DNA from 3 places in the Kitasatospora sp. NPDC001175 genome. Region 3 is predicted to be linked to each of the others. Evidence: riboswitches for the same ligand, from Rfam matches in the RefSeq annotation. Region 3 holds a riboswitch; each other region holds the start of a gene.

Region 1 (5,283 bases), on a different contig from region 3:
GCGGCCGGATCCATAGCAGGGTTGTCGTGGATTGTTTTCACGAACCAGGCAAGCGATTGAATGCTCTTGTCCTGCTTTGGGGCCTTTTGGAATACTGCGAAATCCCTGGTCTCCCCGGAATCGTTCTTGACGCGCAGCATGTAATCGAACTCGCCCATCTTGCATTCTCCTCTTTTGGGTAATGCGTACCGTGGCGCCAGTGCGGACAGTCGGATCGGCTCGTTTTTGCGACGGCAGGCCCCGGCACGGTCACGGGCGCCTGACTAAGGCCGAAGCTCCCAGAAGCGATGCCACCTGGCACTCACATGGAGTGAAACTCGGGGACGGCTACGGAGCGTGACACTTCAAACACTCTGTGCACTTACTAACCTCAGTATCCGCCCGATCTCGCACCGTCGCCAACGATGCGCGCCGTGTGGCCGAGCGACCTGCCACAGGAGGATCGGTCTGCATCGGCTCACCGAGCCGGCGCGCGCCGTGAAAGGGTCTATGGTGTCGCCGGGACCCCTCAGGCGAGGTTCTTCTCGAACGCGGCCAGGTAGTTGCGCATGTGGTGGTCGTTGATGCCGTCTGTCTCTGGGGCGAACATGCCCTGGCGGTAGCCCTTGACCTGGTCCTTCAGCCCGGCGATGAGCGGCATGGTCTCGTGGAGCTTTCCGTCGGCGTCGAAGTAGCGCAGGGTGTCGACGTGCGTGAAGAACGGCTCGGGCGGGAGGTGGGGGACGATGTCGTTGTTGTTGACGAAGCGGTAGCAGCGGTTCTTGAAGGCGGTGTTGTGCAGGCCGGCGAGCAGACGCTCACAGGTGCGGGGCTGGCCGTAGGTGTAGACCCCGTCGGGCAGTTGGCGCGGTTCCTCGAAGTAGAAGTGGGCACCGGCCAGCATGGCCAAGGCGCCGCCGAGGCTGTGGCCGGTGAACCAGACGCTCTGCCCGTTGGTGCGCAGTTCCTGGACGGTGTCGCGGATCTGGGGGTAGACGGCCCGCAGAGCCTGGTTGAAGCCGTAGTGGACGAAGCCCTTGTCGTCCGGGCCAGGAACGGGCGGGGTGTCGACGTCGGTCAGCCAGTCGTAGATCTTCAAGACCTCGGTGCCGCGGAACCCGGTGACGATCATGCGGTCGCTGGCCATGGTGTAGGCCTGGGTGTCCTCGATCGGGAACGGCATCCGGTGCGGGGATTGGAAGTTGCGCACCTCGTCGAAGCCCCACACACGGGCCTGGGCCTCGATGTCATCCGGGTCCTGCATGGCCAGCCCGGCCGCCTGGGCCATCCAGTAAGCGTGCGCCAGGGAGTAGCGGGTCGTCGAGTGGTCCAGGGCCGGGATGGTCATCGGTGTCCTCCAGAAGCCGGTGCGGGTCGCCCAGCAACATAGCCCCGCATACGAACGAATATGGCCCGCGGCACCGGGCCATCACCCGTCTGGAAGCGGCGCGGCACCGGGAACGTCGTCGATGCCGCAGGCGGCTGGTCAGAACCGGCTACGCCGCACGACGGGCCGGGCCGGGGCTTGCCCGGCACCGCGCAACGCGGCGGCCGCGGTGCGGGTGCGCTCCAGCCAGCTCATGACCTGGCGCAGCGTGGCGGGGGCGAGGCCTTGGGTGAGGTCGCGGACGGCCTGGTGGTCGTCGTTGGTCAGCGTGTGGAGGCCGGCGCGCTCCAGGGCGGTGTAGAGGGGCTGGGCGGTGGTGCCGGCGAGGCGGCGGTGGGTGGCGTCGGACCTCTGTCGGGCCTGGTGGGCGGCCTCGCGGGCGCATTCGGCGACGTCCTGGCGGTGGCGTTCGGCGCGCAGCGCGTGCTGGAGGGCGGTGTCGTGGTCGGGGTCGTAGCGCTCGGCGCGGGTCTGGGCGGTGTGGTCGCGTACGCGCTGCCACTCGGCGCGGATGGCGGCCGCGGTGGCGTAGGCGGTCTCGTCTCCGGCGTCGGCGTACCGGTCGGCGGTGCGCTCGTCGTCCCGGGCCCGGTGCAGGGCCTGCTGGATGGTCTCCAGGGTCATCCCGGCCGCCCGGCGGCGGACCCGGTGAGGGACGTCGCCGAGCAGCCCGTGCTCCTGGTCGTCGTCCTCGTCCGGGGCGCGGTCGGGGTGGCCCGGGTGCTGGGCGAGGGCTGCGTGCAGCATCGCGCCGGCCTGCCACGCCTCGGCGTGGACGATGGGCTCCGGGAGGGTGCCCGGCTGGGCTCCGAGGACGATCCGGCCGCCGACCAGGGCCACCCATCCGTCCAGGCCGTCGACGTCCTTCTCGGTCCAGCCGCGGTCCAGGTCGGCGCCCTGGTGGAGGGTGCGGATGCCGTCGTGGCCGGTCCAGCGTAGCCACATCGCGCCGCGCACCAGCGGGGAGTCGTGCATCGGGCGGCCCAGGTCCCGGTCCACGGGCGCGGGCCGGCTGCTGTACAGGGCCAGCTCCAGCCGTCCGGGTGCGGCGCGGCAGAGCGGTCGGCGCCCCGGGCCGCCCCGCGCATCTCCGTGCGCGGGGCGGCCCGGGGGGGGCGTGCCGTGTCCGTCAGTGGGTGAGCTGTTTCAGGGCGGCCAGGGCCTGGGGTGCGTCGGCGTAGGGAACGAACAGGTGGTCGTGGTGGAAGCCGGCGACGACGTTGCAGCTGAGTCCGACCTGGGCCAGGGCCTCGGCGAAGACCGCTGTGAGGCCGACCGCCTCCAGCGCGGAATGCACGCGCAAGGTGATCCAGCCAGCGACGTAGTCGTAGGCCAGGCCTGCCCGGTCGGCATCCTGTTTCGGCAGGACGAGGGTCAGGCCCTCCTCCTCGGCAACGGTGACGACAGGACGGACGCCGGCGGGAATGCGGCCGTCGGGGGCGACCGTGAACACGTACTCGCCCGCATTGAGCTGCGGACTCATTCCGGCGAGCAGCTTGCGAAGGTCTTTCTCTCCTGCCACGGGGGTCTCCTCGGGAGTGTGGTGTTCGGAACGATCCGCCGAGCGCGGGCGCACGGCGGTCAGGGAAACGGCGGACACAAGGGCCCAGGTGCCCTCCAGCAACAGGAAGCCCCAGGACCCCTGGCGCAGTGCGATCACCGCGAGGGTCGCCGAGCCGACGAGGTTCAGCGACAGGGCGGTGCGCGAGTCCCCGCGCAGGAGCCGCGCCTGACCGGCGACGAAGGCGACGAGGATGAGGAGGGAACCGGTGATTTCGACGAGATCGATGCGATGCATGAGTGCGCTGCGAGCCGTCTTTGCTGGACCGGGTACGGCAACGCTCTCGTCCGGGGCGACGCCAAAACGGCGTCACCGCCGCTCGCTGTAGCCCAGACGGCGCAACCCGGACGCAACCGGATGGCAGCGACCAGGACCGACAACCACACAACACACGGCCACCCGGCGGGGTCCCACCCGATCCCAGCCCACGAGTTCCGAGGCCCGGCGAACCATGCCGGGACAGCGCCGAGGTACCAGCCCCCAGTCGTCCGGGCCGGGGCCCTGCAGGAGCCCTGAGGACCTGTCACCGCTGCGCCCAGGCCAGACCCCGGCACAGCGGTAACCGCCCGCCGGGGCGGTGACGGGAGCCCTTCCTGCCCCGCGCAGACAGGCTGCGAGGCGCCCGAGTGGAACTGCGGGATCGGGACCGCGGCAGAACGGTGAGAGCTGGCGGCCCGGCCCTCCCCGCCCGCCGGGGGGCGGCCGTAGCGCCACCAGATGGGGCCGAGCGGGCCGTGCTCGGCCAGGAGCTCCAGGGTGGTGGCGACGATGGGCACGGCGTCGTCGTACTCGCGCAAGCCGTCGTCGTTGTCGTGCCGCGTGACGGTCCACCAACTGCCGCCCCAGCAGTCGGCGGACAGGTCCGCGACGGCCTGCTGCCGGTTGGCCAGACCGACCGGTCCGGCGTCGGTGACGGCCAGGGCGACCGGCGGGTACCCGGCGCGGGTGTGCCCGGGGCGCGACGCCACCAGTGCACCGTGCGGTCGGCCGGCTCCTCGTCGGTGAGGGCCGGGTCGTTGTCCCGGACCTTCACGCGGAACAGCCCGCGGTAGGCGGTGAACTTCGCCGCCACCCGGGCCGGCGCCATCGTGGCGCGGTCGACCTCCACCATCAGCACCGGCACCCCGACCTCCGGGGCCTGCCACACACCTGCTGCGAGTGGCACGCGAGTAGCGGACTGGCAGGGCTGTCAGCCGGGGCTGCCCAGGTCGAGGGTCCAGAGCAGGCCGTCCGTGTTGGGGGCGGTGCCGACACCGGCGTCGGTGTACTGGCAGTCGAGCATGTTCTGCTGGTGGATCGCGCCGTCCGACCAGTCCTTCAGCACCGTGTTCGGCGAGCTCGTGTCCCGGTCGAGGTTCTCGGCCCACGCACTCCACTGGTAGCCGGCAGCGGTCATGCGGTCGTCGGCGTGCTCGCCGCGCGGGTCGACGTGGTCGAAGTAGCCGGCGGCGGCCATGTCGTCGGAATGCCCCTGCGCGGCCGCGTGCAGGCGCCGGTTGACGCGCAGCGGCCTGCAGCCGTTCTTCGCCCGTTGGAGGTTGATCAGGTCGACGAGTTGCTGTTCGAGGGTCTTGCGAGGCGCGGACGGGGTGGTGGCGGCCTCCGGAGAAGCGGTGGTGGCGGGCGGCGGTGAAGCGGTGGTGGCGGGCGGCGGTGAAGCCGTGGTGGCGGGCGGCGGGGACGGGGACTCGGTGGCCGATGGTATGGGAGACGGCGTGGTGGGGGCTGGCGCCGGGGGTGCGAGTGTGACCGAGACCGACGGGGCGGACGCGGCGTGGTCCGGGTCGGGTCGGAGGATCTGCACTCCGGCGAGGACGGTCAAGGCGGCCGCGACTGCCCCGGCTGCCTTGGCCGCCCTGACCGCTCGCCCATCGCGTGGGTGGAGCCTGCGTGTCGGGGCGGGCGACCGTGTCGGCGCGGGCGCCGTGCGGGAGGGTGCCGGCTGTGCGGCCGTGGTGGCGAACGCGGCCAGGTGCTGTGAGGCGGCCAGGTGCGGTGGCGGGAGCAGCAGCGGGAGGCCGGCGAGGAGTCCCTCGACCGGTACCAGAGTGTGCTGGTGCCCGGCGCAGTGCGGGCAGTTGCGGATGTGCCTGGCGATGCGTTTGCGCCACAGAACGGCTGGCTTCCCGTCCCAGGCCGTGGTGTGCGCCGAGAGTTCGGCGCACGGCGGGTCGGCGGCGAGTGCTCGCACCACCTGGCGGCCGATCTCCAGTTGTTCCTTCATCCGCTGGACGCGTACGGCGGTGTGCTGCGGTGTGAGGCCGAGGGCCGCCGCCAGTTCGGCCCGCGTGAGCTCGCCGCCGGTCTCCAGCCACCAGAGGGAGAGCAGGTCGCGCTCGCGCTCGTCCAGCCAGCG
Region 2 (5,283 bases), on a different contig from region 3:
GCCGTTCCGGCCCCCGGGACCTGCGTCGCCACATCCTTGGGTTCTTCGAGCGAGAGGTATGGCGATGATCAGTTGTGGGAAACGACGACTGCCTGGCCCAGCGGGGCACGATGCAGGCGCTTGTCGGGCCCCGCGGTGGGCGGCACGGGCACGCGCCATGGCGGCGGGGCTGGTGCTGCTGGGGGCCGGGGCGCTGCCGGTGACGGCGGCCTCCCCGGCTCGGGCCGCGACATCCGGGACCTTCGCTTATATCGCCAACGCCGCCTCGAACACCGTATCGGTGATCAATCTGGCCACCGACACCGTGACCGCCACCATCCCCGTCGGCAGCAACCCCGAAGGGGTGGCGGTCAGCCCGGACGACACCACCGCCTACGTCACCAACATCGCCTCGAACACCGTGTCGGTGATCGACACGGCCACCGACACCGTCACCACCACCATCCCCGTCGGCACCAACCCCGACCAGGTGGCGGTCAGCCCGGACGGCACCAGCGCCTACGTCACCAACGCCGGCTCGAACACCGTGTCCGTGATCAACACCGCCACCAACACCGTCACCACCACCATCCCCGTCGGCACCAACCCCGAAGGGGTGGCGTTCACCCCGGACGGCACCACCGCCTACGTCACCAACGGCCTCGCGAACACCGTGTCCGTGATCAACACCGCCACCAACACCGTCACCACCACCATCCCCGTCGGCCTGTCGCCGTTCGCGGTGGAGTTCAGCCCGGGTGGTATCCGCGCCTACGTCACCAACACCAACTCGAGCAACGTGTCGGTGATCAACACGGCCACCGACACCGTCACCACCACCCTCTCCTCTGGCACCGCTCCCCGCGGGGTGGCCACGGCCAGGGTCCCGGTGGTGGCCACCGCCACCTGCCCCACCGGCCACGTGATCACCGGCGGCGGATACCAGCAAAGCGGCGGCGCCGTCCCACCCATCCAGGTCACCAGCCGACCCGTCGGCAACACCTGGCAAGTCCTCGCCGACAACCAGAACACCAACTACACCACCGTCACCCCCTACGCCGTCTGCGCCCCATAACCCACCCGGCTCCCGCAGCCGCCGTGCCAGCTGCGGGGCCACGGGGGCCACGGGGGCCACGGGGGCCACGGGGGCCACGGGGGCCACGGGGGCCACGGGGGCCACGGGGGCCACGGAGACACAACCACAACGGGCTTGATTCACTTTGACGGACACCCCTGGTCAGGGGCTTCGGCCCCGGTAAGGATGATGTCCATCATGGAGAGCATGGGGACACCCACCCCGGCCACCAGGGGCGCCGACGGGCGCAACACCACTCACAATCACCACCTCCAGGAGGACCACCCAGCCAACCGGGGGCGGCGGCGCGGCGAGGTGGGCAGGGGCGCAGCCCCTGCCCGAGCAGGACCCGGACCTGGCCGCCCACGACCGGGCGCGGCGGGGCCACCACGAGCACGCGGACAGCCGGCGGACAAAGGCCGGGTCCCACCCAGGCCCTACCGCTCATGCTCAACCCGACGATTCCCTCGGTGATGTCCCGGCGTCGGCGCTCCATGAGCCCGACCCGCACTGCGCTGCCTGGCCGGCTACGTTGCCTCGGCGAGGAGTGGGTATTCTGACCGGCGGCTGAGCTTCGGCCCCGGACGAGACGCGCCGTACCCGGTTATGCACGACGACGCCCCGTTGCCGCCTTGACGGCACTGGATGGCCCTTTCCGAGGTGGAGGGGGCTGGCGTCTCGCGGAGGGTAGTCCGGCATGACCGTTCCACTGACCAGGACTTTGTACACGGCCACTGCGAATGCTGTCGGCGGCCGGAACGGCACCGTCGCCACCGATGACGGGCATCTCGCGGCGCGACTGGCACCGCCGCGCAAGAGAGTGCCGGAGGCCACCGATCCCGAGCAGTTGTTCGCCGCCGGATTCGCGGCCTGCTTCGGGTCCGCGTTGGCCGAGGTAACGGGTGACAGCGGCCTGGACACGACGGCTGCTCGGGTCACCTGCCAGGTTGAGCTGGGGACGACCGCCACACCCGCCGGATACGGTCTGGCTGTGACACTGTCGGTCGCGGTACCGGGTTGGAAGGCCGATGACCTGCTTCCCTACCTGCACCGGGCCGACGCCGTCTGCCCCTACTCCCAGGCCGTGCGTGGCAACATCCCGCTGTCGATCGTGGCGCTCGATGCGGGCGGGGCCGGGGGCGACATCTGATGGAGCCGACACCGAACCGGTCCGGAACCGCGACCGCCTCGTTCGCCTGCGCCCAGAGCCGATCGGCTGCGACAGTCGTGCGCCCCCCTACGCGCGGCGGGTGGCGCCGGCTCGGCATCAGCCGCGACGGCGGCCCGCTGATCGACGAGGGCGAGGCCGTGTGGCTGCAGATCGGGGACCAGTACGCCGGATTCGCCGGCACCACGTCCTTTGACGGCGCGCAGGTCCGATTCCACCACGAGGTGGGTGAGCCTGGGGAGGACCTGGGCGCCTTGCGCTGGGACGGGGAGAACCTGGTCGAGTCCGGATCCAATCCGGACGGCAGTACGTTCCTGGAGATCTGGACACCGCTGCGCGGCTGTGAGGGCGAGGCCGGTTCCTGGCGCGCGGAGGGCTGCCAAGTGGTGCGAGTGGGAAGGCACGTCATCCATGTCGACGGCGAGGCGGGAACCTACCTGGTGGTCGGGTTGCCCAGGGCCTGAAGCCGGAGCCGGGGATCCGGTAGCGGCCCGAAACCGTGCCCGGACACGACAGTTGGAGGCCGGCCCGGTTCGCGGCGGCTTTCTCCTGGCGTTCCTCGTGCTCGTGGTAGCAGCGGCCGCCGGGGCCGCGGGTCCACTGGCCATGGAGCCCGTACTCGTAGGTGCTCTCCTGCTCGGGGACCTGGCCGCAGTCGGCACAGGCCAGGGTCGGCATCACCTCGCGGTGGTCCTGGCGGGCCTTCTTCTCGCAGGCCTTCTGGCGCAGGTCGTAGGCGGCGCGGTTGCCCGGGTTGTCCAGCGCCTCGATCAGGAAGTGCCGGCCGGGGCGGCCGAAGCGCCACCACACCGGCCCGAGGGGCCGTGCTCGGCCAGGAGTTCCAGGGTGGTCGCGAGGATGGGCACGGCGTCGTCGTACTCGTGCCAGCCGTCTCCGTCGTTGTCGTCCCGGTGCACGGTGTACCGCTGCCCGCGCCAGCACTCCGCGGACAGGTCGGCCACCGCCTGCTGCCGGTTGGCCAGGGCGACCGGTCCGGCGTCAAGGCGACCGGTCCGGCGTCGGTGACGACCAAGGCGACCGGCGGGTACCCGGTGCAGGTGTGGCCGGGCCAGGTACGGCGCCGCCAGTACACCGTCCGGTCGGTCCGCTCCTGGTCGGCAAGGGCCGGGTCGTTGTCGCGGACCTTCACACGGCCAGGACGTGCTCGGAGTAGCTGGCGCCTTGCCGTCGTACTCGAGGTGCGGTGCGCGTCAGGCGATGGTCCCGCCCGCGTTGCGGATCAGCTGCTGGAGCACCTTGACCGTGGTGATGTAGTCGGCGTCGTCGATGCCTTCGTGAAGGGCGGCGCGGATGGCGGGTGCGTTGCGTGCGAGGTCGACGCGGGCCTGCTCCCCTTCCTCGGTGAGCAAGAGCCGCTCTTCGGCGTCCCGGGCCAGCCAGCCTCGCTCCAGGAGCACCTCGGATTCGGCCGCCAGGTCGTCCTCGGCCCGGATGTAGGAGGCCATGGCGGCGCGCAGCTCGGTCAGGGTCATCCCCTGGCCGTCGGGTGAGATGTCGTTCGCCGAGAGGTTGCGGAGCAACCAGAACTGGGGCTGGGTGTAGCCCTTCTCGGCTTGCCGGGCCCGGATGTAGGAGATGAGCGCCTCGTAGGCGACACCGGTCCAGTACGCCGCGGGTCGTCCGGCGAGTTGGGCATCGGAGATCTGCTCGGTCGTCACAGGGCTCCCCCTGCTTGTCGCTCTGCTTCAACGCCCGCGCTGCGCGGGCGGTGAGGAGACCGTACGACTTGAAGTGCGCTTGAAATCAAGGGCGGAGCTCTCCTGCGGGTCATCCGCACGAAGACCACGTTGCTGAAGACGGCCGCCCGGCCAACGCTGCCCGGCAGGCGGGTGAGGTGGGTGGCCGACGTCGACTTGTGGATCGCTCGTCCGCGACAGGGCCGCGGCCTCGACGCGACCGACGGCCTCGCCCTGTGCGTGCCCTGGAGCCGCTTGAGCGCACCGTACAGGGCACCGTGGCCACGACGGTGCTCGGACGCGAGCGCCGGGTCCACCAGTGTCTTCACTGGGCCCTCGGTGCACAGCAGCGCGTCGGTCAGCTCGAGCAGCGCATCCCTCCGACCGGTCAGACAGGTGTAGAAGTCCGCTCGGAAGCGTGACAGTTCCGCGAACGGATCGCGCTGGACAGCTTGCTGCAGCACACTCATCACCAGGGCCTTCGTGTTGATTCCCTTACCTCGTCGGAGAGTTCAGGATCATGCCTAGGCCGCTCCACCGTCCGAGGAATCCCTGGACGGGTGACATCATGGATCGATCACTCGTGCGATATCTCTCGCGGAGTGCCGCGATACTGCTGCCATGAATCACACATCCCACCCGGTGGTCCGGCAGGCACCCTTTCCGTTCCCAGGGGAGCGGTTCCCGCGCGATCTCGGCGCTGTGGTGCAGCGGACCGTCGCGGAGGGGCGCATGCCGGCACTCGTCGTCATCCATGACAGTGAGGGCGACTGGCTGATCGGGGACGGCGTGAACGATCCGAACCTCCCCGATGCCAGTGGCGTGTACTGCATCGCCTGCATGACGGAGGACGATCCCTCCATCTCCGAGACAGCCAGCCTGCAACCGGGCTTCGCTGCCTATCGAGATGGGCCCGGGCTGCCCTGGACCATCGAGCCGTTCAGCTACGGAGGCGACGAAGGTTAAACGTCAAGGTCAAGGTTAGAAGCTGTTTCAGATCTCCTCCGCGGCGACGTTCCGTGACGTCCGATCGAGGGTGCGGAGGCAACGGGCCGGAGCGCCGTGGCGTTCGGGCGGCTGAGTACCGAAATTCCTTGTCAGCGACTCCGGCGAGGCTGAGTGGGTTTGCCGGGTCGTCCGGCCGCCCCCTGCGCGATGACGTGGCCGGGCGGGCGGCGCCCCGTAGGCACCGTCATCGCGGGCCCCGGCCGCACCCCGCTGTCCCCAGCTCTGGGGCACCGACGGCGGGCGAGCACGATCGCTCCGGCACCTGCGACGAGGAGCAGCGCGCCGGCGCCGATAAGGAGGGCGGTCTGCGCGCCGTCGGCCCCGAGGCGGCGAGGCTGCCGCCTCGGGCGTGCCGT
Region 3 (5,283 bases):
TCAGGTCCGAGCGCTGGAGCCGCTGTTGATCGGCGGAGGCGTTTCCAGGCACGGCGGCCGCATCGACCGAACGGCCACCCACCTCGATGTCAATGAGCAGGCTGAGGTGCCCAGGGCTGCTGGCTCCAGATCGGCGATGCTGCCCGATACGATCGCGCGAAACCCTCCGGGAAGATCGGGGAGTTGGACCGAGTGACGGCCGGGCAGGTAGACGTGATGCCGTACGAACGGGGAGAGGCAGGCGACGTCCCCGTCGCGGACGTCGAAGCACAACCGCGAGGGAAGGGGGATCATTGAACGGCCACGATCCAGCGGCCGGCGGACCGGTCGCGGACATCCTCCGTGCGGCCGTCACCCCGTCCCTCGCGTGGGGGACGGGCATCCTCCGTGCCGTCGATGCCCCTGCGGGATCCACGACTTCAGAGTTGGTGCCATGGCTGAAGACGAACGGGAACGCAGGCTGGACGGCTTCGTGGCAGCACCGGGGCCACTTGCCGCAGAGCACGGTCCGGCAGTCCTTCCGGGCCGACTTCGGTGGGCCGCGGCCGCCGCGCCGGCGGCGGCGATCTGCTACGGACTGTGGCAGGCCCACTGGTTGCTCAATGGTGCGCCGTCCTTCGGGCGTTTCGGTACGGACCTGCTGGTCCTTCCCCGGTGGGGTGTCGTCGTGCTGTGCGCTGCGGCCGCCGTGATCGCAGGGCTGCTGCGGATGGCGACCCGGCCGCGCCGACCGCTGGTGGTGGCGGCCTGTGGGGTGAGCGCCGCGCTGCTGGTGTCCTGCCCGCTGCTGCTCCTGGACGTGATCGGTCGGCTGATCCCCGGTCTGCACATCCCGCACGACCTGCCGGGCGCGCTGAGCAGGGCGGCGTGCCTCACGGTGGCCGTCCTGCTGTCGGTTGCCGCGCTCTCGCACCGGCGCCGTCTGTGGGGTGGCTGCCCGCAGTGCGGCCGAACCGGGGAGCCCTCGATCCCCAACCCGTCGGCGGTTCCGCCGCGTTGGGCCTGGTGGGCGGCCTACGGCGCGGTCGCGGCCTGCTGCCTTCGGATCGCCGCGCAGTACGGTCTGGGCTGGGGCGCCCCGGGGAAGCTGACGTCGGCGGAAGCGGTGTCGCTGGCCGTGTTCGAAGCGGGCTTCCTGCTGGTGGGGACGGTACTCCCGCTGTCCCTGGTCCATCGCTGGGGCCGGGTGCTCCCACGCTGGGTGCCGCTGGTCGCCCGGCATCGTGTACCCCGATGGCTCGTGCTGGCACCGGCGTCCGGTATCTCGGCCGGGCTTCTGGTCTACTTCGGGGTCGGTATCGGGCAGTTGGTCGGCGACACGATGCATCCGAAGCCGCATCCGGGTGCCCTGCCGCTGTCCTTCCTGTGGGTGGCGATGCCCGCGTACTGGCTGTGGGGCCTGGGGCTTGGCGCTGCCGCGCTCTCGTACCACCGTGCCACTCGCCGGCCGTGCCGCCGGTGCGGTCGCTGAGCTTCTCGCTGTCGACCGAGTCCCGGGGATGCCGTACGCGGTGAGCGCGTTGAGCCTGCCGGCCCGTCTTCCCGACGGATCCCGGCACGTCGGTGTGTGTGGAGGCCTTCGCCCGCTGCCCGCCCGAGGCCCGTGTTGCCGCAGTGTCCCCGAGACCGAGACGGCCGGGCGGCCGACCGGGCTCAGCCTCGGCATGCTGTCGTGAGAGAGTGCAGCATGCCCTACCATCTGCGGTTCTTCTTCGAATGCGGCGTGCCGCACACCCCGTTGTGGCCAGGTCCGTCCGGCGCTCCCGACCTTGACGGCCCGTACGGCTCGCCCTGCGAGCTGGACCTCCTCCCGATCACTCCTGACACCCGGATCCGACTGGAGGGCCTCTGCGAGCGGTATCAGTCGTCTCTCGACTGGGACGACCCCGGGGGTCCGTCTCCGTGGTCCGAGGAGCAGCGCGAGCAGTTCGACCGGCAGGCGGACGGCGCGCTGGAGACCCTGCGCCGTGAGCTCGGAGACGGCTGGACGGTGGAGGACCGGCGCCACCCGTCCTGAGACCGGTCTGCCGGTATGCCGTCCTGGGGCGCCACCGCCTCACGAGGCGTCGGGCCCTGGACCCGCGCGGTGGCCCGCAGGAAGTCCCGGTCAGTCGCGCGGCGGGTCGGAGGGGCAGAGGACGAAGTCGGGGAAGGCGCGTCGGCTGGGCCGATCGTCGCCGACCTCCCGGATCGCCGCGCGGATGTCGTGCAGGTGGCCGGTGGTCAGCTGAAGCGGGGGCTCGTCGGGCTGGAAGGTGGTGCGGATCGGGTAGTCCACACCCGGCTGCCTGGTCATCTCGATGTGGCAGCCCAGCACGTGAGTGACCGGCCGGCGGTCGGAGAACTCGATCAGCCGGTCGATGCTGCGGGCGAAGGCGGGCCAGTCCTGGATGTAGAGCCGGCCCGGGTAGACCGTGTCGCCAGTGAGCAGGAATCCGGTCCACGGGTCGTAGAACGTGACCGCAGCCTCGTGGTGACCCGGGGTGGCCAGGCACTCCAACACCCGTCCACCCAAGTCGACTTGTGCCACGGCGTCAGGGTCCTCGTCGAACCCGAAGTACTTCCGGGTGGTGGCCAGGTCCGCTCCCACCACCGTGGTGTCGGGGCGGTCGCTGAACTGGGGGTCACCCGCGATGTGGTCGCCGTGCGGGTGGGTGTGCAGGACCAGCAGGTGGTACCGCTCCCGTGGGTGCCGGGCGAGCCACCCGTCGACGAGTTCATCGATCACCCGGCGCAAGGGGAAGAACTCCGCGGAAGCGGTGGCTCCGGTGTCGATCAGGACCGCTTGGGCGTTCCCGAACAGCAGGAACAGGAACGGCGCCTCGTAGTCGACCGCCATGTTCTGCCGCAGGATGTACGTGTGCCGGTCGTAGGCGTGGACCTGGATGTCCGGGTCGGTGTTGTGTTTGGCTGACGGCGACCCGTGGATCCACCGGACGTCCAGCGCACGGGGCTCGGGAGCCGTGCCGGCGAGATCGACCCAGAACGTGCCCGCGTCCACGACGTCTCCTCAGTGCGTCGTCTTGGCAGGCCGGGTACGGCGCACATCTCGTCCGGGGCAGGCACTGTTGAGCCTCCGCGGGGACGGTACCACGGCGAGTGCCGACTGCGATCGGCACGACCTGGACTCGCCGCCACGGTAAGGGACTTGGTCCCGCCGGCCACATCGCCGTACTCTCGTACGCGAGTGCGGTGTGCTACGCGCTGCCGGGCGGGCGCAAGTGGCCGAGCCGGTGTTGGGCGAGCCGGGTTCACCCGATCGGCCCTTCCGCAGCGGTGACCGCCCGTCAGTGTCCCGTTCCCGCGAACCGGTCCACCAGGACCTCGAGCCGCCGCGACGCCTCCCGCCGGGGAAGCCGGCCCGAGCTGGTGAGCGAGACCAGGCCGTGCAGGGCCGACCAGAAGACCTCGACGAACAGCGCCGGTTCGGCGTCTCCCGCGAGGTTGCCGAGCGTGTCCAGCAGTGTGTCGAACGCCTCGCGCAGCGGGGCCGGTGTAGCCGCGTCGGCGAACGGGAGGCCGGTGTCGAGGAGGAACATCGCCGGCGACCGCCGCGAGGTCGTCCGCCCGGTCAACCCGAGCGGCCGGAGCGGGGCGCGGTTCCCTGTGCGAAATCCGAGTGCAACCGGTCTTGCACCACGGCACGATGGGCGGATGGAACTGCCGCCTGACATGCCTGAACTCACCGTTGATGGAGGGTTCACGCTTCGGCCGTGGCACCTTTCGGACCTTCGGCTCGTCCGGGAGGCGTCGGAGGACGATTACATCCCCTTGATCACCACTGTGCCCTCGCCCTACTCCGAGCCGGCGGGTGTCGCGTTCGTCGAACGGCAGTGGGGCCGCGTGACCGCGAGGACCGCATATCCGTTCGTCATCGTGAACTCGCACGGTCGGCCGGTCGGCTACGTGGGGCTGATGCTCAAGGACTCGGTGCAGGGCCGTGCGTCGTTGGGCTACTGGGTCGTCAAGTCGGCGCGTGGTCAGGGTGCTGCCGCGGCCGCGCTCGGCGCAGTGACCTGCTGGGCCCTCCGCGAACTGCGGATCCCTCGGCTCGAGCTGTATGTGGAGCCGTGGAACACGGCTTCCGTGCGCACCGCCGAGCGCGCGGGGTTCCGACGCGAGGGGCTGCTGCGAGGGTGGCGGCAGGTGGGGGACGAGTGGTGCGACATGCTGATGTATGCGCTGCTGAACGACGGCGATACTCGACATTCTGTCGAACCCGTGGCCCCCGTCCTCCCGGTCCGTATGCCCGGCCGCTCGTAGTTATGTGATGTCCAGTCAGCCAGGATCGCTAGGGCGCTGACAGATATTCGATCGTTGTGCGAGACTCCCCTTGACGACCGGTTCGGTGGTGAGTGCCGTGCCGGCACAACGGGGGAACAGAGCGGCATGAGCACAGGTACGGGCCGAATACCGGCTCGGTGGGCATGGCCACGGCTGGTGGTGGCGGCGCTGGTCACGGGTGCGCTGGTGCTGGCAGCACTGGCACTGCAATCCGCTTCCGGTCAGGGGCCCGCGCCCGGGCCGGGGCCGCTCGCCGGGCACCGGGCGACAGTCCTGCTGCTGTCCCTGGGTTGCGCGGTCGGCGGTGGTGTGCTGACAGTCCACCACCGGACCTCCACCCGCGGGACGGACACCGCGAGCCCGGTGGCGTGGCGCCTGGCCTCGGCCGGGACGGTGCTCCTCCCGCTCGCGGCGGTCATCGTACCGATCACACTGATGTGGCTCCCGGCTCCGCCCGCCGAGCGGGACGACAAGCCGATGGTGATCGGGCCCGGAGCACAGCCGGGTCCCGTCACGGAGCCGTCGCAGGGGTCCTCGCAGACGGTCGGGCCGGCGCCCGACGGGCGGTCCGCCAGCCGGTTCGACCTGAGCCAACTGCTGGCCGTGGTCGGCGTGTTGCTCGTGGTGCTCGTGGTGCTCGCGGTCGTGGTCGGCGCCGTGCTGCTGTGGCGGCGGTTCGGCCACCGCCGCCGCGAGCCGGAGTCGTTGGACCTCGGCAACACCGAGCCACTCACCGGCCTCGCCCTCGCCGATGCCGTCGACGAGGGCCGCCGAGCCCTGCACGGCGCCGACGTCCGCGCTGCGGTGATCGCCTGCTACGCCGCCATGGAGACGTCGCTGACCGACTCCGGAGTCGTCCGCAGGGCTTCGGACAGCCCGGCCGATCTGCTGCAGCGGGCGGAAGCAACGGGCCTCCTCGCCGGTCCGCACGCGTTGGCGCTCACCGTGCTGTTCCGTGAGGCGCGCTACTCCAGCCATCCGCTGGATTCGGGCCAACTG

Evidence for each region. Region 3 has a riboswitch for guanidine ahead of ACWDAK_RS33150 (MBL fold metallo-hydrolase). Riboswitches for the same ligand answer to the same signal wherever they lie in the genome.
Region 1: it holds a riboswitch for guanidine, as region 3 does, so the genes downstream of both, ACWDAK_RS38940 (CBU_0592 family membrane protein) here and ACWDAK_RS33150 (MBL fold metallo-hydrolase) in region 3, are expected to answer to the same signal.
Region 2: it holds a riboswitch for guanidine, as region 3 does, so the genes downstream of both, ACWDAK_RS38585 (Ohr family peroxiredoxin) here and ACWDAK_RS33150 (MBL fold metallo-hydrolase) in region 3, are expected to answer to the same signal.

What each region holds. Positions count from the first base shown of each region.
Region 1 is NZ_JBSFJU010000119.1:5,521-10,803, reverse strand. It holds gene ACWDAK_RS38960 (hypothetical protein) at 1-158, opposite strand, end outside; gene ACWDAK_RS38955 (lipase family protein) at 509-1,327, opposite strand; gene ACWDAK_RS38950 (hypothetical protein) at 1,466-2,365, opposite strand; gene ACWDAK_RS38945 (ACT domain-containing protein) at 2,496-2,888, opposite strand; partial or broken gene ACWDAK_RS38940 (CBU_0592 family membrane protein) at 2,961-3,164, opposite strand; guanidine-III (ykkC-III) riboswitch at 3,173-3,243, opposite strand; gene ACWDAK_RS38935 (sigma-70 family RNA polymerase sigma factor) at 4,117-5,283, opposite strand, start outside.
Region 2 is NZ_JBSFJU010000115.1:826-6,108, forward strand. It holds gene ACWDAK_RS38580 (YVTN family beta-propeller repeat protein) at 158-1,054, shown strand; guanidine-III (ykkC-III) riboswitch at 1,615-1,677, shown strand; gene ACWDAK_RS38585 (Ohr family peroxiredoxin) at 1,752-2,204, shown strand; gene ACWDAK_RS38590 (hypothetical protein) at 2,282-2,686, shown strand; gene ACWDAK_RS38595 (hypothetical protein) at 2,628-3,032, opposite strand; gene ACWDAK_RS38600 (hypothetical protein) at 2,993-3,184, opposite strand; gene ACWDAK_RS38605 (MarR family transcriptional regulator) at 3,434-3,901, opposite strand; partial or broken gene ACWDAK_RS38610 (transposase) at 4,171-4,389, opposite strand; gene ACWDAK_RS38615 (hypothetical protein) at 4,541-4,885, shown strand.
Region 3 is NZ_JBSFJU010000068.1:29,483-34,765, forward strand. It holds gene ACWDAK_RS33140 (hypothetical protein) at 434-1,471, shown strand; gene ACWDAK_RS33145 (hypothetical protein) at 1,688-2,017, shown strand; gene ACWDAK_RS33150 (MBL fold metallo-hydrolase) at 2,108-3,001, opposite strand; guanidine-III (ykkC-III) riboswitch at 3,013-3,080, opposite strand; gene ACWDAK_RS33155 (TetR-like C-terminal domain-containing protein) at 3,288-3,539, opposite strand; gene ACWDAK_RS33160 (GNAT family N-acetyltransferase) at 3,655-4,263, shown strand; gene ACWDAK_RS33165 (DUF4129 domain-containing protein) at 4,390-5,283, shown strand, end outside.